DNA from 3 places in the Pseudomonas sp. NY8896 genome. Region 1 is predicted to be linked to each of the others. Evidence: predicted binding sites of a transcription regulator. Region 1 holds the regulator's gene; each other region holds the start of a gene.
What was found. The regulator FliA, encoded in region 1, starts transcription of late flagellar genes. The targets are predictions, from matches to a motif close to CTAAAGTTTNNNNNNNNNNNGCCGNTAA.
Positions count from the first base shown of each region.

Region 2: motA (flagellar motor stator protein MotA) is a predicted target of FliA. The motif match lies at 5,882-5,909, and genes of this name have one in related genera.
Region 3: Q9451_RS06460 (methyl-accepting chemotaxis protein) is a predicted target of FliA. The motif match lies at 3,041-3,068, and genes of this name have one in related genera.

Region 1 covers NZ_CP132350.1:2,370,637-2,377,926, forward strand. The annotation lists gene flhF (flagellar biosynthesis protein FlhF) at 1-672, shown strand, start outside; gene fleN (flagellar synthesis regulator FleN) at 766-1,599, shown strand; gene fliA (RNA polymerase sigma factor FliA) at 1,596-2,336, shown strand; gene Q9451_RS10665 (chemotaxis response regulator CheY) at 2,444-2,818, shown strand; gene Q9451_RS10670 (protein phosphatase CheZ) at 2,839-3,627, shown strand; gene Q9451_RS10675 (chemotaxis protein CheA) at 3,640-5,871, shown strand; gene Q9451_RS10680 (chemotaxis response regulator protein-glutamate methylesterase) at 5,918-7,048, shown strand; gene Q9451_RS10685 (flagellar motor protein) at 7,048-7,290, shown strand, end outside.
Region 2 covers NZ_CP132350.1:464,558-471,847, forward strand. The annotation lists gene Q9451_RS02015 (AhpA/YtjB family protein) at 1-1,123, opposite strand, end outside; gene serB (phosphoserine phosphatase SerB) at 1,258-2,472, shown strand; gene asd (archaetidylserine decarboxylase) at 2,581-3,444, opposite strand; gene Q9451_RS02030 (rhodanese-like domain-containing protein) at 3,454-4,263, opposite strand; gene Q9451_RS02035 (HDOD domain-containing protein) at 4,308-5,843, opposite strand; gene motA (flagellar motor stator protein MotA) at 5,974-6,825, shown strand; gene motB (flagellar motor protein MotB) at 6,829-7,290, shown strand, end outside.
Region 3 covers NZ_CP132350.1:1,461,806-1,469,095, forward strand. The annotation lists gene ggt (gamma-glutamyltransferase) at 1-904, shown strand, start outside; gene Q9451_RS06460 (methyl-accepting chemotaxis protein) at 1,035-2,954, opposite strand; gene Q9451_RS06465 (neutral zinc metallopeptidase) at 3,128-4,021, opposite strand; gene pcaH (protocatechuate 3,4-dioxygenase subunit beta) at 4,222-4,941, shown strand; gene pcaG (protocatechuate 3,4-dioxygenase subunit alpha) at 4,952-5,557, shown strand; gene trmA (tRNA (uridine(54)-C5)-methyltransferase TrmA) at 5,601-6,686, opposite strand; gene Q9451_RS06485 (NCS2 family permease) at 6,683-7,290, opposite strand, start outside.

The sequences.
Region 1 (7,290 bases):
ATCGAAGAGGGCGGGGTCATCGCCATGGTCGGCCCGGCCGGCATGGGCAAGACCACCACCCTGGCCAAGCTGGCTGCGCGCTACGTGCTCAAGTACGGCGCGCAGAACCTGGCGCTGGTGAGCATGGACAGCTTCCGTATCGGCGCTCAGGAGCAGCTCAAGACCCTCGGTCGCATTCTCAATGTGCCGGTGACCTACGTCGACCCAGGCCAGTCGCTGGCAGCCGCGCTGGAGCCGTTGCTGCGCAAGCGCGTGGTGCTGATCGATACCGCCGGCCTGCAGGCCAGCGACCCGGCGCTGCGCATGCAGCTGGAAACCCTGGCCGGGCGTGGCATCGCCGCTAAGAATTACCTGGTGCTGGCTACCACTAGCCAGAAGCAGGTGCTGACCGCTGCCTACCACAGCTACAAGCGTTGTGGCCTGGCCGGCTGCATCCTGACCAAACTCGATGAAACGGCAAGCCTTGGCGACGTGCTGAGCCTTGCCATCAGTCATGAACTGCCCGTGGCCTACCTTACCGATGGCCCGCGCATTCCTGACGACCTGCACCTGCCGCGGGGCCACCAACTGGTCACCCGCGCGGTAAATGTGCAGCAGCAGGACGAGCCCAGCGAAGAGGCCATGGCCGACATGTTCGCTGATCTCTATCACAACCCACGGCGAGCGGGTTGAGCATGAAGCGTGTGCAAAGTAGCTATGCCAAGGGGCACGCAGAATTGCCCTACGTGTGGCCTGAGTCCCAGCGAGACAAGGTAAAGAACAGACATGGGTAGCATGCATCCCGTACAGGTGATCGCCGTGACCGGCGGCAAAGGTGGCGTCGGCAAGACTAACGTTTCAGTGAACTTGTCCCTGGCGCTGGCCGAGCTTGGCCGCAGGGTCATGCTGCTGGACGCCGACCTGGGCCTGGCCAATGTCGACGTGTTGCTGGGCCTTACCCCCAAACGTACCCTGGCCGATGTCATCGAAGGGCGCTGCGAGCTGCGTGATGTGATGCTGCAGGGCCCTGGCGGTGTGCGCATCGTGCCGGCAGCGTCGGGTACCCAGAGCATGGTGCACCTGGCCCCGGCCCAGCATGCCGGGCTGATCCAGGCGTTCAGTGAAATCGGCGACAACCTCGATGTGCTGGTGATCGATACCGCTGCGGGTATCGGCGAGTCGGTGGTCAGTTTCGTTCGCGCCGCCCAGGAAGTCCTGCTGGTGGTGTGCGATGAGCCTACCTCGATCACCGACGCTTACGCCCTGATCAAGCTGCTCAACCGCGACTACGGCATGAACCGTTTCCGTGTGTTGGCCAACATGGCGCAGAGCCCGCAAGAAGGGCGCAACCTGTTCGCCAAGCTGACCAAAGTCACCGACCGCTTCCTTGACGTTGCCCTGCAGTACGTGGGCGCCGTGCCGTACGACGAGTGCGTGCGCAAGGCGGTGCAGAAACAGCGCGCCGTCTACGAAGCCTTCCCTCGCTCCAAGTGTGCGCTGGCCTTCAAGGCGATTGCGCAAAAGGTCGACAGCTGGCCGCTGCCGGCCAACCCGCGCGGCCACCTGGAGTTCTTTGTCGAGCGTCTGGTGCAACCCACCAGCGCGGGACCCGTGCTATGAACGCCAGCGGCTTCAAGATGTACAGCCGGGCGGCGAAAGACGCCCAGTACGAGCTGATCGAACGCTACGCCCCGCTGGTCAAGCGCATCGCTTACCACTTGTTGGCGCGCTTGCCGGCCAACGTCCAGGTCGAGGACCTGATCCAGGCCGGCATGATCGGCCTGCTGGAAGTGGCCAACAAGTACGACGCCAGCAAGGGCGCCAGCTTTGAAACCTACGCCGGCATCCGCATCCGCGGGGCCATGCTGGACGAAGTGCGCAAAGGCGATTGGGCGCCGCGTTCGGTACACCGCAACACTCGTATGGTCAGTGACGCAATGCGTGCGGTTGAGGCTAGAACTGGCCGTGACGCTAAAGATCATGAAGTTGCTGCCGAACTCCAATTGAGTCTCGATGATTACTACGGGATCTTGAACGATACCCTGGGCAGCCGCCTGTTCAGCTTCGACGACCTGTTGCAGGACGGCGAGCACGAAGGGCTGCATGAGGATGGCGCCAGTGGCCAGGTCGAACCTGCGCGTGGCCTGGAAGACGAGCGCTTCCAGGTTGCCCTGACCGAGGCGATCGCCAACCTGCCGGAGCGTGAGCGCCTGGTGCTGGCGCTGTACTACGACGAAGAGCTGAACCTCAAGGAAATCGGCGAGGTACTGGGTGTCAGCGAGTCGCGGGTCAGCCAGTTGCACAGCCAGTGTGCCGCGCGCCTGCGCAGCCGCCTGGGGGAATGGCGGGCACGTTGAGCCCGCTTTCGTTGCAGTCGTTTTCCACGTTGTACCGAATTGAATGAGTGCGTGCTCGGTAGGCCGAGCGCGTTTGAGACTGCTTGGAGGTCTAATTGGACAAGAACATGAAAATCCTCATCGTTGACGACTTTTCGACGATGCGGCGGATCATCAAGAACCTGTTGCGTGACCTGGGCTTCACCAACACCGAAGAGGCCGATGACGGCACCACGGCGCTGCCGATGCTGGAGAACGGCCACTACGACTTCCTGGTGACCGACTGGAACATGCCGGGCATGTCCGGCATCGACCTGCTGCGTAAAGTGCGTGCCAGCGAAAAGCTGAAAAGCATGCCGGTACTGATGGTGACCGCCGAAGCCAAGCGCGACCAGATCATCGAAGCGGCCCAGGCCGGCGTCAATGGTTACGTGGTCAAGCCGTTCACCGCTCAGGTGCTCAAAGAAAAGATCGAGAAGATCTTCGAACGCGTCAACGGCTGAGTCACGTCAGGGGGCGCGCCATGGATTCATCACAAACCTCTTTGGGCGAGTTCGAATCGACCCTGAAGAAGCATGCCCAGGAGTTGGTCGAAAGCCTGGAGCGGGGCCGTTTCGGCGAGGCGGTGCAGCTGATTCACGAGCTGAACCAAACCCGCGATCGCGGCCTGTACCAGGAAGTGGGCAAGCTGACCCGCGAGCTGCACAGCGCCATCGTCAGTTTCCAGATCGACCCGACCATGCCGCAGGCTGAGGAGGTGTCGCAGATTACCGACGCCACCGAGCGCTTGTCGTACGTGGTCAAGCTGACCGAAGGCGCGGCCAACCGCACCATGGACCTGGTCGAGGAAAGCACCCCGGTGCTCAACGACCTGGCAAGCGAGGCCAAGGCCTTGAGTACCGACTGGCAACGCTTCATGCGCCGCGAAGTGGCTGCGCCGGAATTCCGTGACCTGGTCAAGCGTGTCGACAGTTTCCTGACGCACAGCGCCGAAGGTAACCGCAAGGTCGCCGGCCACCTCAACGACATTTTGCTGGCTCAGGACTATCAGGACCTGACCGGCCAGGTGATCAAACGCGTTACCAGCCTGGTAACCGAAGTGGAAAGCAACCTGCTGAAACTGGTGCTGATGGCCAGCCAAGTTGATCGTTTTGCAGGCATTCAGCATGACCACGATCAATTGCGCGCAGAAAAAGATCGAGAAAAACATCCGACTCGGGGTGAAGGTCCGCAGATTCATGCCGATAAGCGTGAAGACGTCGTGTCCGGTCAGGACGATGTCGATGATCTGCTGTCCAGCCTGGGTTTTTAAGGAGCACGTTTGATGAGCTTCGGCGCCGATGAAGAAATCCTCCAGGATTTCCTGGTAGAAGCCGGCGAAATTCTTGAGCAACTGTCCGAGCAACTGGTCGAGCTGGAAAGCCGGCCCGACGATGCCGACCTGCTCAATGCGATCTTTCGCGGTTTCCACACTGTAAAAGGGGGCGCCGGCTTCCTCCAGCTGAACGAGCTGGTGGAGTGCTGCCATATCGCCGAGAACGTGTTCGACGTCCTGCGCAAAGGTGAGCGCCGGGTCGATGCGGAACTGATGGATGTGGTGCTCGAGGCACTGGATACGGTCAACAGCATGTTTGGCCAGGTGCGCGAGCGTGCCGAAGTCACGCCCGCCACCCCTGAGTTGCTGGCCGCGTTGTCGCGCCTGGCCGAACCTGGTGGGGCCGAAGCTGTTGCAGCGCCGGCGCCCGTTGCCGAGGTGGCGGTTGCGGAGCCGGCAGAGGCCGAGGAGCAACAGCAGGACATCACCGACAGCGAGTTCGAGCAGCTGCTCGATTCGCTCGATGCGGTCAAGGCGCAAGCGGCGGCCGATGAACAGATGCAGGGCGAGGCCGTCAGTGGTGCCGGTGACGAAATCACCGACGCCGAGTTCGAATCGCTGCTCGACCAGTTGCACGGCAAAGGCCAGTTCAGTGCCGAGGTTGCTGTGCCGCCGGCTGCCGTCAGCGCCGAAGCGCTCAGTGACGAAATCACCGACGCCGAATTCGAATCGCTGCTCGACCAGCTGCATGGCAAGGGTACTTTCCAGGCTGACGCCTTGCCTGCCGTCAAGGCGCCGGCGCCTGCCGTGGCCGACAACAGCGCCACCAGCGATGAAATCAGCGAGCACGAGTTCGAGGCCCTGCTGGACCAGTTGCATGGCAAGGGCAAGTTCGGTGGTGACGTTGCCGCTGTCGAGACGCCGGCTGCGGCCAAGGTGCAAGCGCCGGCTGCCGCCAAGGCCACCAGCCAGCCGGTGGCCAAGCCCGCCGCCGCGCCAGCGCCGGCCAGCAAACCTGCCGCAGCACCGCGCGCACCGGCGCCGACCGCCGACAAGCATGCCGTCAGCGAAGCGGAAACCACCGTGCGCGTCGATACCGCACGCCTGGACGAGATCATGAACATGGTCGGCGAACTGGTGCTGGTGCGTAACCGCCTGGTGCGCCTGGGCCTGAACAGCGGTGACGAGGCCATGTCCAAGGCCGTGTCCAACCTCGATGTGGTCACCGCCGACCTGCAGACCGCGGTGATGAAAACCCGCATGCAGCCGATCAAGAAAGTCTTCGGCCGCTTCCCACGGCTGGTTCGCGACCTGGCTCGCCAACTGAAGAAAGAGATCAACCTGGAGCTGGTCGGCGAAGAGACCGACCTGGACAAGAACCTGGTCGAGGCCCTGGCCGACCCGCTGGTGCACTTGGTGCGCAACGCTGTCGACCACGGTATCGAGATGCCCGATGAGCGTGAAGCTTCCGGCAAGGCGCGCACTGGCCGCGTAGTGCTGTCGGCCGAACAGGAAGGCGACCACATCCTGTTGTCGATCTCGGACGACGGCAAGGGCATGGACCCCAACATCCTGCGTGCCAAGGCCGTGGAAAAGGGCCTGATGGACAAGGACGCCGCCGAGCGGTTGAGCGAGTCGGACTGCTACAACCTGATCTTCGCCCCAGGCTTCTCGACCAAGACTGAGATTTCCGACGTGTCCGGCCGTGGCGTGGGCATGGACGTGGTGAAGACCAAGATTTCCCAGCTCAACGGTTCGATCAACATCTTCTCGGCCAAGGGCCAGGGCTCGAAGATCGTCATCAAGGTGCCGCTGACCCTGGCGATCATGCCCACCCTGATGGTGATGCTGGGCAACCAGGCGTTTGCCTTCCCGCTGGTCAACGTCAATGAGATCTTCCACCTCGACCTGTCGCGCACCAACGTGGTCGACGGCCAGGAAGTGGTGATCGTGCGCGACAAGGCGCTGCCGCTGTTCTACCTCAAGCGCTGGCTGGTCCAGGGCCAGGTGCACGAAGAGCAGCACGAGGGCCATGTGGTGATCCTGTCGGTCGGCACCCAACGCATCGGCTTTGTCGTCGATCAACTGGTGGGCCAGGAAGAAGTGGTAATCAAGCCACTGGGCAAGATGCTGCAGGGCACCCCGGGCATGTCCGGGGCCACCATCACTGGCGACGGTCGCATTGCGTTGATTCTCGACGTCCCGAGCATGCTCAAGCGTTACGCCGCGCGGCGTATTTGATTTCGGTGGCGCACCCTGGCGGGTTGCGCCGCCTAATGGAGTGTTTATGGCAGTCAAGGTCCTGGTGGTGGATGATTCCGGTTTCTTCCGCCGCCGCGTCTCGGAAATCCTCTCGGCGGATCCGACGATCCAGGTAGTGGGTACCGCGACCAACGGCAAGGAAGCAATCGACCAGGCGCTGGCGCTCAAGCCCGATGTCATCACCATGGACTACGAAATGCCCATGATGGATGGCATCACTGCTGTGCGGCACATCATGCAGCGCTGCCCGACGCCCGTATTGATGTTCTCGTCGTTGACCCATGAGGGCGCCCGCGTGACCCTTGACGCGCTGGACGCCGGCGCGGTGGATTACCTGCCGAAAAACTTCGAAGACATCTCGCGCAACCCCGACAAGGTCAAGCAACTGCTGTGCGAAAAGGTGCATACCATTTCCCGCAGCAACCGCCGTATTGGCAGCTATGCCAGAACGGCCCCGGTCGCCGCGCCTGCGCCTGCCAGTAGCCACGCGCCCGCCAGCACCTTCACCAGCCCGGCGCAGGCGCGCCCGGCTGTGCCTGCCCGTGCAGCGGCCCCGGCCCCGGCGGCCACGCACTCGCCAGCGCCCAAGCGCAAGCCCTACAAACTGGTGGCTATCGGCACCTCCACGGGTGGCCCAGTGGCCCTGCAGCGGGTATTGACCCAATTGCCGGCCAATTTCCCGGCGCCGATCGTGCTGATCCAGCACATGCCGGCGGCCTTCACCAAGGCCTTTGCCGAGCGCCTGGACAAGCTGTGCCGCATCAGCGTCAAGGAGGCCGAGGACGGCGACATGCTGCGCCCTGGCCTGGCCCTGCTGGCCCCTGGTGGCAAGCAGATGATGATCGATGGCCGTGGCACGGTGAAGATCCTGCCCGGTGACGAGCGCCTGAACTACAAACCCTGCGTGGACATCACGTTCGGTTCGGCGGCCAAGTCGTATGGTGACAAGGTGTTGTCGGTGGTGCTCACCGGCATGGGCGCCGATGGCCGCGAAGGCGCGCGCCTGCTCAAGCAGGGGGGCAGCACGGTGTGGGCCCAGGATGAAGCCAGCTGCGTGATTTATGGCATGCCCATGGCCATCGTCAAGGCCAACCTGGCCGATGCGGTGTACAGCCTGGACGAAATCGGCAAGCACCTGGTGGAGGCGTGCGTCTGATGGATGTCCTCAGCCTGATCGGCCTGATCCTCGCGTTTGTTGCCATCGTCGGGGGCAACTTCCTCGAAGGCGGCCATGTCGGTGCCCTGATCAATGGCCCGGCGGCACTGATCGTGCTGGGCGGCACCCTGGCGGCGGCGTTGCTGCAGTCGCCACTGTCGTCGTTCAAGCGCGCCTTGCAGATTTTGCGCTGGATTCTCTTTCCGCCACGGGTTGACCTGGCGGGCGGTATCGATCGCGTG
Region 2 (7,290 bases), 1.9 Mb from region 1:
ACAGCTCGCCGCAACAAATGGCGTTGGTCAGATAGTCTTCGCCACACTCGCGGCTGTGGAACAGCACCAGGGTGCTGCCATCGTCGAGCGTGTGGGTTTCGCCGTCGTAGAGTGAGGCCGCGTGCTCCAGGCAGTCGCGGTAGCGCTCGGTCAGCTCGGTCAGGCGTGTGCGTGGCAGGCGGCGCAGTTGCTCCTGCGAGCCCAGCTGCACGGCCAGTACGGCGCTGTACTGCGGCTCATCGGACTCGACCAGCGCGGCGGCTTTGGGCGCAGGGTCGTCGTCCAGCAGGCCGGCGAAGGCTTCGTCGTCATGCTCGTCTTCCACGGCGACAACCTTGGCGCGCGGCGCGGCCTTGGCGGGGGGGGCAGCTTCGTGCAGGTCGTCAAACGACTCGTCGTCGTCTTCCTCGAGCTCTGGTTCTGGCGGCGGCGGTGGAGCCAGGCGTGCATGCAGCTGGCGGGCGATGTCGCCAATCTCGTCCTGGCGGTCGGTGGCCGGGGTATAGGGCTGTGGGTCGCGCAGCCATACCCGCAGTTGCAGCAGCGGCAGGGTGATGTAGCGGCCTTGACGCAAGCTCAGGGCCAAGGCCAGGGCCAGCAGAATCGCGGCCAGAATGCCCATGCTCTGCAGGCTGATCAACATCGGCTGCTGGAACTGGCTCATGTCCAGGCTGATGCGCAACTGCCCGGCTGTCACGTCCTGGAAGGTGATCTTGGTCTGGTACAGGCCTTCGGCTTCGCCCAACAGGCTGTTGCGCGGGCGCTGGCCAGCTTCGGCGAGGATACGGTTGTCCACGCTGTAGATCGCCGCATGGGCCACCAGCGGGTTTTTCACCAGGTTGCCGAGCAGCACATTGAGGCTGAGGATGTCGTTCGACACCAGCAGCTCGGTTGCCGACGTGGCAGTCTGGGTGGTCAGGCTCTGCCCCAGGGCATCGGCCTGCTCATGCATGGCCTGCTTGAACTGCAGGCCCATCACGCAGGCGTAGATCACCAGCGCCAGCGCCACCAGGAAGATGTTGGTGCAGGCGATGCGCAGTGCCAGCGGCACGCGACGTTGACTCAGGGCACGATAGATCATCAGGAAGAAGTTATCTGGTTTGACTGGCGTTGGCCGGTTCACTGAGCTCGGCTCTTAATGGCATGAAAGTGGGGGGAGTATAGCGAGCCGGGTTTTGTCGGCAAAGTATCGTTGGCGCCCGATGGTCATGGAAAATCGGTAGAATGCGCATTTTTCATCGAAGTCGGAGCCAGGTTGTGCGCGAAATCGTCCTGATCAACATCACCGGTGAGGACCGTCCCGGTCTCACTGCGGCTATCACCGGCGTCCTGCTGCAGGGCGGTGTGAGTATCCTCGACATCGGCCTGGCGGTCATGCACGGCACCTTGTCGTTTGGCATCCTGGTCGATATCCCGGACAACGAAGTGGCGACTGCCCTGCTGCAAAGCGTGCAGGCCAAGGCCCACGAGCTGAACCTGCAGGCCCGCTACACCCCTATTTCCGAGGCGGATTACCAGCACTGGGCCGATGGCCATGGCGAAGCGCGCCACATCGTTACGCTGCTCAGCCGCAAGATCACCCCCGAGCAGTTGCAGCGGGTGAGTGCGGTGATCAGCCAGTACGGCCTGACCATCGAGCGCATCGAGCGCCTGTCGGCCCGTGTGGCGCTGGATGCCGAAACCGACAAGGGCAAGGCAGCCGTCGAGATTTCCGTGCGCGGCGTACCGAGCGATGCCCAGGCCCTGCGTGCCGATTTCTTTGCCTTGGCTGAAGCGCTGAGCATCGACATCGCCTTCCAGAAAGACGACCTGTTCCGCCGCAACCGCCGCCTGGCGGTGTTCGACATGGATTCCACGCTGATTGAGGCTGAAGTCATCGACGAGCTGGCCAAGGCGGCCGGTGTGGGCGAGCAGGTCGCGGCGATCACCGAGCGTGCCATGCGCGGGGAGCTGGATTTCCGCGCCAGTTTCAAGGAGCGCATGGCGCTGCTCAAGGGCCTGGATGTGGGGGTGCTGGACGAAATCGGTGCCTCGCTGCGCCTGACCGAGGGTGCCGAAAACCTGTTCGCCGAGCTCAAGCGCCTGGGTTACAAGACTGCGATCCTGTCCGGTGGCTTTACCTACTTCGCCCGCCAGGTGCAGGCGCGCCTGGGTATCGACTATGTGTTCGCCAACGAGCTGGAAGTGGTCGATGGCAAGGTGACCGGGGTGGCGGTAGAGCCGATCGTCGACGCCCAGCGCAAAGCCGAGCTGTTGCAAAAGCTGGCCAACGAAGAAGGCTTGCAGCTGGAGCAGACCATTGCCGTGGGGGATGGTGCCAACGACCTGCCGATGCTGTCGCTGGCTGGGCTGGGTGTCGCGTTCCGTGCCAAGCCGCTGGTGCGCCAATCGGCCAAGCAGGCTATTTCTACCCTGGGGTTGGATGGCGTGCTGTACCTGCTGGGCCTACGCGACCGCGACGCGCGCGGCTAGTTTGTCGTTGTATCTTCAGTGCCTGTGAGATCGAGCGCCGCGCGGGTGGCGCTCGATCTCACAGGCGCTAAATAAACCGCGCCAGCCACTTCAAAGCAAAAACCGCAGTCAAGCCTGTACAGGCTCTGCCAGCAGTTGCCCCATGCGCACTGCAGAACCAGCACCCAGGCTTTCAGCCCACCTCACCTGCTCCGGCCCGAACAGCACGATGGCGGTCGAGCCCAGCTTGAAGCGGCCCAGCTCGGCGCCCTTTTCCAGATGGATCGGCGCGCGGCTGGCTTCGTCGTAACGGAAGGTTTTCAGCTCACGCTTTGGCGGCGTGACCAGCCCGGCCCATACGGTTTCGATCGAGGCAACGATCATCGCGCCAACCAGCACCACAGCCATTGGCCCACGTTCGGTATCGAACAGGCAGACCACACGCTCGTTGCGAGCGAACAGCTCGGGAACGTTCTCTGCGGTGGTCTGGTTGACCGAGAACAGGCGGCCCGGCACATAGACCATTTCACGCAGGGTGCCGGCCAGCGGCATGTGCACGCGGTGGTAGTCCTTGGGCGACAGGTAAATGGTGGCGAACTCGCCGCCCATGAACGGCGCGGCCATGGCCGGGTCACCGCCCAGCAGCTCTTGCGCGCTGAAACCGTGGCCTTTGGCCTGGAAGATGCGGCCGTGCTCGATCGGGCCGAGCTGGCTGACAGCACCGTCGGCCGGGCACAGGATGGCGCCCGGGGTTTCGTCCAGCGGGCGGGCGCCTGGCTTCAGGGCGCGGGTGAAGAACGCGTTGAAATGCTCGTACGCGCTCAGGTCTTCGACCAGCGCTTCGCTCATGTTGACCTGATAGCGCTTGGCGAACCAGGCAGTGAAGGCATTTTTGAACCAGCGTGCGCGGCACTCGGCGACGCAGCCGGCCAGTCGCGACAGCAGGTGGTGCGGCAGCAGGTACTGGCTGATGATGAACAAACGGGATTTCATGCAGGTTCCTTAAACTTCTACAGGCGTGTCCGGGTGGTTGCCCCATTCGCTCCACGAGCCGGCGTAAGCCTTGACGCGTGGGTAGCCGAGGGCCTTGGCCACCAGATAAGTGAAGCCGGAGCGGCGGTGGGTCTGGCAATGGGTGATCACTTCCTTGTCCGGTGTGATGCCCAGCTCCAGCAGGACGTCGGCGATGTCCTGGCGAATGCGCAGGTGGTCGTTGAGGTCCATGCCGGCGGTCCACTCGAAGTTGATCGCACCGGGGATGTGGCCGCCCTTGGCTGCCAGCACTTTCTCGCCACTGAATTCCTGCGGGCCGCGCGCGTCCCAGATGACCAGGTCATCGGCGCCCAGGCGGCTTTGCAGGTACTCGCGCGTGGCCGTGGGGGCGCTGTCGATACGCAGGCGTACCGGGGTGTTGCCGCTGGCGGGCACTTCAGTGGACAGCGTATCTGCCGGCCAGGCCTGGATACCGCCATTGAGGTAGTGGTAGCCCTTGTGCCCGATCACATCGAGCAGCCAGATGAAACGCCCCGCCCAGCCGCCGCCTTCATCGTCGTACACCACATACACGGCGTCGTCGCGATGGCCGAGTTCGCTGAACAGTTTTTCCAGTTCGCCCAGGGCCGGCAGCAGGCCGGGCGCGGGTGGCTGGCCAAGCTGGGTGCGCTTGCCTTCGACAAAGCGTGCGCCGGGGATATGCCCGCTGACATAGCGGTTGGCGCTGCTCAGGTCGACCAGGATCAGCTGCGGCGAATCCAGGCGTGGCAGCAGGTCTGCAGCTTCGATCACCAGGGGCAGGCCGGAAAAGTCAGTCATCCACGGTCTCCAGTGTGGAAAGAGGGGCGATTGTAGCGCAAGGCTCAGCCCTTGCGGTTGGCAAACACCGACAGGGCGCGCTCGATGCATTGCGCGGTCTTGCCGACAGCTTGCACGCTGATATCGGCCAAGGGCCGACAGCCCTGGTCGGCCACCAGCAGCATCAGCACCTGGTCGTTCACCGCCAATGAACGCAGCAGTACATGCTCGCTGCGGAACAAGGCACGCAGCGGGGCGGGCAGCAGGGCCGAAAACTGGCTGTGGTTTTCCGGGGTTATGCGCAGTTGCCCAGCCTGGCTCATCAGCTTTTGCAGCAGCTTGTTCTGCGACACCTGCAGGGCCAAAGCCCCGGCTTCCTTGGGCAGGCCGGCAATCTGCTGTACGCGCAGGTAGTCACTGGCCTTGTCCAGGCTCAACAGCATGATGCGTTGCATGCCGCAGGCCAGCAGGGCCTCGCGGGCCTGGGTGGCCAGGTGCACGGTGTTGGTGAACGGGCTGGGTTGGGCCAGCAGGTCCTGGCACAGTGTGCGCCAGCGTGCCAGGTCGTCGCTGCTGGGCGGTGGCGGGGCCAGCATGTCCGGGTGCGGGCGGCGTTGGTGCCACGGCCAGATCAACGCTTCTGCCGGATGGAACAAGGCATGTCGGGCGTGGCGGCGGGCGCTGGCAGCGGCCTGCTGGTGCACCTGCTGCTGCACGTCTTCCAGCGAGGTCTGCAGGTACAACGCAGTCAGCAGTTGCCAGCGCAGCAAGTGTGGGTTGTCCCAGCCGACCTGTGCTGCCAGGGCCAGGTTGTTGGCCAGCAACACGGTATTGGCCGGCTGGTTGAACCAGCGCCGCAGGCCGGGCTCGGCGTCCAGGCGGTGCTGCTGGCTGAGCAGGTCTTCGTCGCGGGCGATGTTCAGCACCTGGGCCAGTTGATCGCGTTCTTCCAGCAGCAGGCGGTAACCCTGGGTGACCCATTGTGGCAGGCGCCAGTACTCGGCCATGGTCTGGCACAGCGCCATGATGCGCACGCCAAACAGTTCTTCCTCCACCCCTGCTGCGTCCTCCCCCTTGTGGATTACCCGCAACTCCCAGGTATCGAGCAACTTGGGGTAGGCCAGCGCCAGCGGCCACAGTGGCGAAAGGAACAGCAGGCTGCCCCAGTGAATTTCTTGCCAGAGCCGTGCCAGGCGGCTGGCGAACAGACCGCTGGCCTGCTGTGCGGCGTGCTGGCTGATCATCTGGAACTGGCACAGTACCGGCGGGATTTCTTCCACAGGCAACGCTGGCAGGCGTCTGAGCAGCTGTTCGCTGCGCTCCAGGCCCAGACGGTTGAGTGCGACTTCCAGGCTTTCGGCGGGCTCGGCCAGGCTGGCATTGGTGGGGTGATTGGCTTCGCGCATCACCGACAGCACCAGTGCCGGGCTGTCCTGCATCAGTTCGGCGATATCGCGCAGCGAGCGGCGGCTATCGTTTATGGCGGCCATGACCCGGTCGTAGCTGTGCTTCGGCACGGGGATGCGAACACTCTCGAGCAGCTTTACCCAGGCCTCTAACGTACGCGGGGCCTGAGCGGGCACCTTGGTTTCAATTGGCATTTTGACATCAGTCCGAACTGGCTTTTCGCATTGAGTGGCTATAGTCTGGCGCAGTTCTGCCGATAAGTAGAAGAAGAGTTTTAAAGCTCCCGTCTCTTCCCCTGACCACGACAGCAAGTGCTTTGAACCTATGGCTAAAATTATCGGCATCATCGTCGTATTCGCGAGCGTGCTCGGCGGCTACGTGCTCTCCCACGGCAAAATCGCAGCGCTGATCCAGCCGTTCGAAGTACTGATCATTGGCGGTGCGGCCTTTGGTGCGTTCCTGCAGGCCAACCCTGGCCACATGACCATGCACGTCATCAAGAAGTCGATGAAAATGTTCGGCTCGCGCTTCAGTCATGCCTTCTATCTGGAGGTGTTGGGCCTGGTGTACGAGATCCTCAACAAGAGCCGTCGCGAAGGCATGATGGCCATCGAGGCCGACATCGAGGACGCCGCCGCCAGCCCGATTTTCGCCAAGTACCCGACGGTACTGGCCGATGAACGCATGACTGCGTTCGTCTGCGACTACCTGCGCATCATGTCTACCGGCAACATGGCCCCGCACGAGCTCGAGGGCCTGTTCGACATGGAACTGCTGAGCATGAAAGAAGAGCTGGAGCACCCGTCGCACGCGGTGACCGGCATCGCCGACGGCATGCCGGGCTTCGGCATCGTCGCGGCGGTACTGGGTATCGTGGTGACCATGGCCTCGCTGGGCGAAGGTGACCAGGCGGCCATCGGCATGCACGTGGGTGCGGCGCTGGTCGGTACCTTCTTCGGTATTCTGGCGGCCTACGGCTTCTTCGGCCCGTTGGCCAAGTGCCTGGAGCACGACGCCAAGGAAGAGCTGAACCTGTACGAATCGATCAAGGCTTCGCTGGTGGCCTCTGCCTCGGGCATGCCGCCTTCGTTGGCGGTCGAGTTCGGGCGCAAGGTGCTGTACCCCAAGCACCGCCCAAGCTTCGCCGAACTGGAACAAGCGGTTCGCGGTCGCTGAGTCATGGAAAACAACCAGCCCATTATCGTCAAGCGCGTCAAGCGCTTTGGCGGCGGCCACCACGGCGGCGCCTGGAAAATCGCCTTCGCCGACTTCGCCACGGCGATGATGGCGTTCTTCCTGGTGCTGTGGCTGATGTCCACGGCCACGCCAGAACAGAAGATCGCTATTGCCGGCTACTTCAAAGACCCGATCGGCTTTTCGGAAAGCGGCACGCCCTACGTCATCGACCTGGGCGGCTCGCCTGAGCTGGCACCGGAAAAGACCATCAACCCGGAAGTGAAGGCCGAACCGACGCAAGAGTCCACCACCCAACTGAGCAAGGACCAGGTCGAGACCATGGCCGAGCAGGTGGAGCGTGAGCGCCTGGAACTGCTGCTGCAAGAACTGCAGAACAAGGTGGAAGAGAACCCGCAGTTGCAGAAGTTCAAGGACCAGATTCTGTTCGAGATCACCCAGGACGGC
Region 3 (7,290 bases), 910 kb from region 1:
CTGGCGCGGCAATGTGGTGTACACCGCCCCACCGCCGAGCTCCGGTGGCGTGGCACTGGCCCAGTTGCTGGGCATCAAGGAAGACCGCGCGGCGGACTTCAAAGGGGTGGCGCACAACTCGGCGCAGTACATCCACCTGTTGGCAGAGATCGAAAAGCGGGTGTTCGCCGACCGTGCCGACTACCTTGGCGACCCGGCCTTTACCAAGGTGCCGGTGGACCAGCTGGTGGCCAAGGATTACCTGGCCAAGCGCGCCGCGCAGGTCAACCCGCAGGCCATTTCCGACACCGACAAGGTCAAGCCAGGGCTGGAGCCGCACCAGACCACGCATTTCTCGATCGTCGACAAGCAAGGCAATGCGGTCAGCAATACCTACACCCTCAACCTCGACTACGGCAGTGGCGTGGTGGTGAAGGGCGCGGGCTTCCTGCTGAACGACGAGATGGATGATTTCAGCGCCAAACCGGGTGCGGCTAACGCCTTTGGTGTGGTCGGCGGTGATGCCAACGCCATCGAACCGGGCAAGCGCATGCTTTCATCGATGAGCCCTAGCCTGATGACCCGCGATGGCAAGGTCGAGCTGGTGATCGGTACCCCGGGTGGTTCACGGATCTTCACCTCGATCTTCCAGGTGATGAACAACCTGTACGACTACGGCATGCCGTTGGACAAGGCGGTGGCGGCGCAGCGGGTGCACCATCAGTTGCTGCCCAAGGACACCATCTACTTTGACAGCTATGCGCCCCTGACCGGGCCGGTAGCTGATGAACTGAAGAAGATGGGTTACGTGCTGGAGGACCAGGGTTGGGAGATGGGCGATATCCAGGCGATCCGGGTGGATGGGGCGAAGCTTGAGACCGCTTCCGATCCGCGTGGGCGTGGGGTGGGGATGATCGTCAAGTAAGCCTGTTCGGGCGCTGGGAGGGCTTCGCCCTCCTTTCGCGACACAAGGCCGCTCCTACAGGGGAACGCGATTTCCTGTAGGAGCGGCCTTGCGTCGCGATGGGCCGCTAAGCGGCCCCAGGGGCTTCAAGTCAGACGCGGAACTGGCTGACCAGTGTCTGCAACTGCCCACCCAACCGCGCCAGCTCAACGCTCGCCGACGCCGTCTCGTCACTGGCCGCCGCCGTCTGCTCCGACACATCACGTACATTCAGAATGCTGCGGCTGATCTCTTCAGCCACCGCACTCTGCTGCTCTGCCGCCGCGGCAATCTGCTGGTTCATCGACTGAATGCTCGACACCGTGCTGGTGATGCTCTCCAGCGAAGCCCCGGCCTTGCGCGCCAGTTCGACGCTGCTGTCGGTCAAGCTACGGCTGCCCTGCATGGCACTGGCCACTTGCTGGGTACCCTGCTGCAGGCTGGCAATCAGCTCTTCGATCTCTTCGGTGGACTTCTGCGTGCGTTGGGCCAGGCCGCGCACTTCGTCGGCGACCACGGCAAAGCCACGCCCGGCCTCGCCGGCGCGCGCCGCCTCGATCGCCGCGTTGAGTGCCAGCAGGTTGGTCTGTTCGGCCACTGACTTGATCACGTCCATCACGCTACCGATCTTCTGGCTTTCCTGCTGCAACAGGGTCATGGCCTCGGTGGAGCGGTGCATGTCTTCGGCCAGGCGCTCGATCTGGCCAATCGCCTCGCCCACCACGCGGTCACCGGCGCGGGCTTCGTCATCGGCACCGGTTGCGGCATGCGAGGCCTGCTCGGCATTGCGCGCCACTTCCTGAACGGTGGCGGCCATTTCGTGCATGGCGGTGGCTACCTGGTCGGTCTCGACCTTCTGGCTGTTGGCGCCGGCGCTGGTCTGTTCGGTTACTGCCGACAGCTCTTCGGCGGCGCTGGCGATTTGGGTGACGCCATCGCGGATGCCACTGATAAGTTCGCGCAAGGTAGTGCCCATTCGCGCGATGCCTTGCTGCAGTACGCCCAGTTCGTCGCGGCGGGTGACGCGCATGTGCTGGGTAAGGTCGCCGCTGGCGATCTGCTCCACGGCCACCAGGGTGTCGTGCAACGGGCGAGTGATCTGGCGGGTGATCAGCACCGCTGCCAGCACACCGACCAGCAGCGCCAGCAACGTTGCGATGGCCTGCAGGCTGCGGGCCTGGGTGCTCTCGATGTCACGGCGCTGCAGCTGGATCTGGTACAGCGCATCGCTTCGCTTGACGATATCGGCGCCCTGCACAGTCATTTCGGCACGTGAGGTGGTGATGTTGGCGACCGCATCGCGGAACTGGCGCACGGCGTCACGGTAAGCCAGTACCGAGCTTTCGAACTGTTGCAGGCGGGCGTCTTCGGCGGGCAGCTGGCGCTTGAGGTTGTCGATGTCGGCCAGCGCTGCATCCAGCTGGCGCAGGGCGGCCTGCTCGTTGGCGCTGCTGTTGTCGGCGATGTAGCCGCGCACATCGATGCGTACCTGCAGCAGTTGCTGGCGGGCCTTGCTGATCAGTTGGTACTGGGCCAGGCGCACGCTGTCCGCCTCGGGGCGTGCCATCACTTCCTGGCTGAGGGCGTCCATGGCCTGGTCGGCACGGGTGGCCGAGCTGTCCATGGTAACGCGTGCGCTGCGGGTGGCGTCGTAGCCCTGGCGCATCTTGTTCAGCGAAAGCTTGTAGGCGCTGATGGTGTCGCCCAGCTCACCCAGCAGCTTGATGTTTTCCGGGCTTTTGAACGTGGTGGCCAGGTAGGCTTGCTGCTTGCTGAAGGCGTCCAGCTTGGCCTGGGTGTTGGCGGCGGCAGTATCGTCGCCGTTGGCGATCATGTACTGCAGGCGCGCAATGCGCAGGTCAGTGAGATCCTTGTTCAACTGGCCGATATCGCCCATCCAGTTGCTGCGGTCGATCAGGCTGCCCAGGCTGGTCCAGCCGGTGAGGGCCAGCAGGCCAGTGAGGACCAGCACAAGGCCGAAGCCCAGGCCGAGTTTGAGGTTGACGCTGATGTTGGCGAACCAGCTGTTCATGCACGCTCTCCAGAAGTTGATTTCGCTCTTTTGATCTTCGATCGCCAGGCGTTGTTGTTCTGGATGCCCGCTGACTCGTGCAGGAGTTATCGGCAATGATGGGGGAAGCTGAAACGCTTTTTCAGCAGATTTGTAACTGGATGATTGGGGCCGCCAAACGGCCCCAATCCGTGTCAGAGGTTACGTGCACTGAAGGTATCGCAGCTGTTCACTTCACCCTCGGCAAACCCGGTCTTGAACCAGCGCACCCGCTGCGCCGAAGTGCCATGGGTGAAGGAGTCCGGCACCACACGCCCACGGCCCTGCTGTTGCAGGCGGTCATCGCCAATGGCATTGGCCGCATTCAGCGCTTCCTCGACGTCACCTGGCTCCAGCCAATTCAGGCGCTTTTGGGCCTGGTAGGCCCAAACACCGGCCAGGCAGTCGGCCTGCAACTCCTGGCGCACCAGCAAGCCGTTGTCGCCCTCCATCCGCTGGCCACTGCGACGTGCGGCATCGACCTTTGCCGAAACGCCCAGCAGTGTCTGCACGTGGTGGCCGATTTCGTGGGCGATCACATAAGCCTGGGCAAAGTCGCCGGCCGCAGCGAAGCGGGTTTCCATTTCGCGGAAGAACGACATGTCCAGGTACACCCGCTGGTCCGCCGGGCAATAGAACGGCCCGACCGCTGCGGAGGCAAAGCCACACGCCGAGTTGACCTGGCCGCTGAACAGCACCAGCTTGGGGTCGCGGTATTGTTTGCCGGCCTCGGCGAACAGGGCCTTCCAGGTGTCTTCGGTATCGCCCAGTACCGAGGCGACGAAATCGGCCTGCTGGTCGTTGGCCGGCGGCGCCTTGCCGCCCGCACCACTGGGCGCCGTTTGTTGCTGCTGCTGTTCCATCTGGCCGGTGAGCTGGCCAAGAATCTGCAACGGGTCCTGCCCGGTAAGCCAGCCGATACCGACGATCAGCAGAATCGCCCCGAGCCCCAGCCCTTTGCCGCCGCCGAAACGCATGCCGCCGCCACCGCCACCCTCGCCTCGGGCATCGACCACGTTGTCGCTGCGTCGGCCTTTTCGCCATTCCATGAGTGCTCTCCCGAGCGTGAAACAAGAAGACAAAGATTAGTTCACGACAGCGGCGAGTGTCAGGGCAAAGTGTTTATGCATAACCATTTGGTTATGTTTCGTGTGGTTGATTTCAATATTCATCGTGCGCGACCTGTCGGAAACTGTAAGTCCGCCTGCCACGCCCAGGCGTTCAGATAATTCCAAGAGAGGAAACCGGCATGCCCGCACAGGACAACAGCCGCTTCGTGATCCGTGATCGCAACTGGCACCCCAAAGCCCTTACGCCTGACTACAAAACGTCCATCGCCCGCTCGCCGCGCCAGGCACTGGTCAGCATTCCGCAGTCGATCAGCGAAACCACTGGTCCGGACTTTTCCCACTTGGGCTTCGGTACCCACGACCATGACCTGCTGCTGAACTTCAACAACGGTGGCTTGCCGATCGGTGAACGCATCATCGTCGCCGGCCGTGTCGTCGATCAGTACGGCAAGCCTGTACCGAACACCCTGGTAGAGATGTGGCAAGCCAACGCCGGCGGCCGCTATCGCCACAAGAACGACCGTTACCTGGCGCCGCTGGACCCGAACTTCGGTGGCGTTGGCCGCTGCCTGACCGACCGTGACGGCTACTACAGTTTCCGCACCATCAAGCCGGGCCCGTACCCATGGCGCAATGGCCCCAACGACTGGCGCCCGGCGCACATCCACTTCGCCATCAGCGGCCCGTCGATCGCCACCAAGCTGATTACCCAGTTGTATTTCGAGGGTGACCCGCTGATCCCGATGTGCCCGATCGTCAAGTCGATCGCAAACCCTGAAGCTGTGCAGCAGTTGATCGCCAAACTCGACATGAGCAACGCCAACCCGATGGACTGCCTGGCCTACCGCTTCGACATCGTGCTGCGTGGCCAGCGCAAGACCCACTTCGAAAACTGCTGAGGAACCCGCCATGCCAATCGAACTGCTGCCGGAAACCCCTTCGCAGACTGCCGGCCCCTACGTGCACATCGGCCTGGCCCTGGAAGCGGCCGGCAACCCGACCCGCGACCAGGAAATCTGGAACCGCCTGGCCAAGCCTGACGCGCCGGGCGAGCACATTCTGCTGATCGGCCAGGTGTACGACGGTAACGGCCACCTGGTGCGCGATTCGTTCCTGGAAGTGTGGCAGGCAGATGCCAACGGCGAGTACCAGGATGCCTACAACCTGGAAAACGCCTTCAACAGCTTTGGCCGCACCGCTACCACCTTCGATGCCGGTGAGTGGACGCTGCACACGGTCAAGCCGGGTGTGGTGAACAACGCTGCTGGCGTGCCAATGGCGCCGCACATCAACATCAGCCTGTTTGCCCGTGGCATCAACATTCACCTGCACACGCGCCTGTATTTCGATGATGAGGCCCAGGCCAATGCCAAATGCCCGGTGCTCAACCTGATCGAACAGCCACAGCGGCGTGAAACCTTGATTGCCAAGCGTTGCGAAGTGGATGGGAAGACGGCATATCGCTTTGATATCCGTATTCAGGGGGAAGGGGAGACAGTCTTCTTCGACTTCTGATTCAAACCTTTGGGGCCGCAAAGCGGCCCCAAAGGTGCGACGGTCAGCGCCTGACCAGTAGAACCCCGCTCTCCATATGGTGGGTATAGGGGAACTGGTCAAACAACGCACACCGCTCGATACGGTGCGTGTCCTGCAACTGGGCAATGTTTGCCGCCAGCGTTTCCGGGTTGCACGAGATGTACAGGATCCGCTCGAAGCGCCGGGTCAGCTCGCAGGTATCCGGGTCCATCCCCGCCCGCGGCGGGTCGACGAACACGGTACCGAACTCATAACTTTTCAGGTCGATGCCTTCCAGTCGACGGAAGGGTCGCACCTCATTCAGCGCCTGGGTCAGCTCCTCTGCCGACAACCGCACCAGCCGCACGTTATCCACAGCGTTCTCGTCGAGGTTGCTCAACGCGGCATTGACCGATGTCTTGCTGATTTCGGTGGCCAGCACCTGGCGCACACGGGTAGCCAGCGGCAGGGTGAAGTTGCCGTTGCCGCAGTACAGCTCCAGCAGGTCGTCCTCACGCTCACCGATGGCCTCGAAGGCCCAACTGAGCATCTTCTGGTTCACCGCACCGTTGGGTTGGGTGAACGCGCCTTCCGGTTGGCGGTAGCTGAACACACGGCCGGCCACGTCGAGTTCTTCAATCGCGTAGTCGCGGCCGATCACCAGGCGCTTGCCCTTGGAGCGGCCAATGACGCTTACGCCCAGCGCTTCAGCCAGTTGCCGCGCTTCCACTTCCCATGCCTCGTCCAGCGGGCGGTGGTAGCACATCGTGATCATCGCATCGCCAGCCAGGGTGGTGAGGAACTCCACCTGGAACAGGCGGTTGCCCAGTTCCTCGCTGGCCTGCCAAGCCGCCTTCAGGCGCGGCATCAGGGCATTGATGCGCTGGCTGGCAATGGGGAAATCGTCGATCAAGATCGCCTTGTGCTTATCGCCCTGGGCAAACATGGCATAGTGGCGCTGGCCATCCTCGCGCCACAGGCGGAATTCGGCGCGCAGGCGGTAGTGCTCGCGCGGCGAGTCGAAAACGGCCGGCTCCGGCGCGCCGAACGGCGCCAGCAGCTCGCGCAGCCGGGCCACCTTGGCGTCCAGCTGGGTGGCGTAGGAGGAGGGGTCGAAAGCAGCACTCATGCGTTGAACCAGCCCAGCTTGATGACGAACAGGATGGAAAGGATCACCAGGGCCGGGTTCAGGTCGCGGTGGCGGCCGGAAATCAGCTTGACGGCGGTCCAGGAGATGAAGCCGAAGGCAATGCCGTTGGCGATCGAGTAGGTCAGCGGCATGGCCAGGGCGGTCACCACCACCGGTGCGGCTTCGGTGACATCGTCCCAGTTTATTTCCGCCAGGCCAGAGGCCATCAGCACTGCGACGAACAGCAGGGCCGGGGCGGTGGCGAATGCCGGTACGCTACCGGCCAGCGGGGCGAAGAACAACGCCAGCAGGAACAGCACGGCCACCACGATGGCGGTCAGGCCGGTGCGGCCACCGGCACTCACGCCCGCAGCGGATTCGATGTAGCTGGTGGTGGTCGAGGTGCCCAGCAGCGAACCGGCCATGGCGGCGGTGCTGTCGGCGATCAGGGCGCGGCCCATCTTCGGCATGTGGCCGTCCTTGCCCATCAGCCCGGCGCGCTTGGCCACGCCGATCAAGGTGCCGGAGTTGTCGAACAGGTCGACGAACAGGAAGGCGAAAATCACGCTGACCAGGCCGACGTCCAGCGCGCCAGCGATGTCCA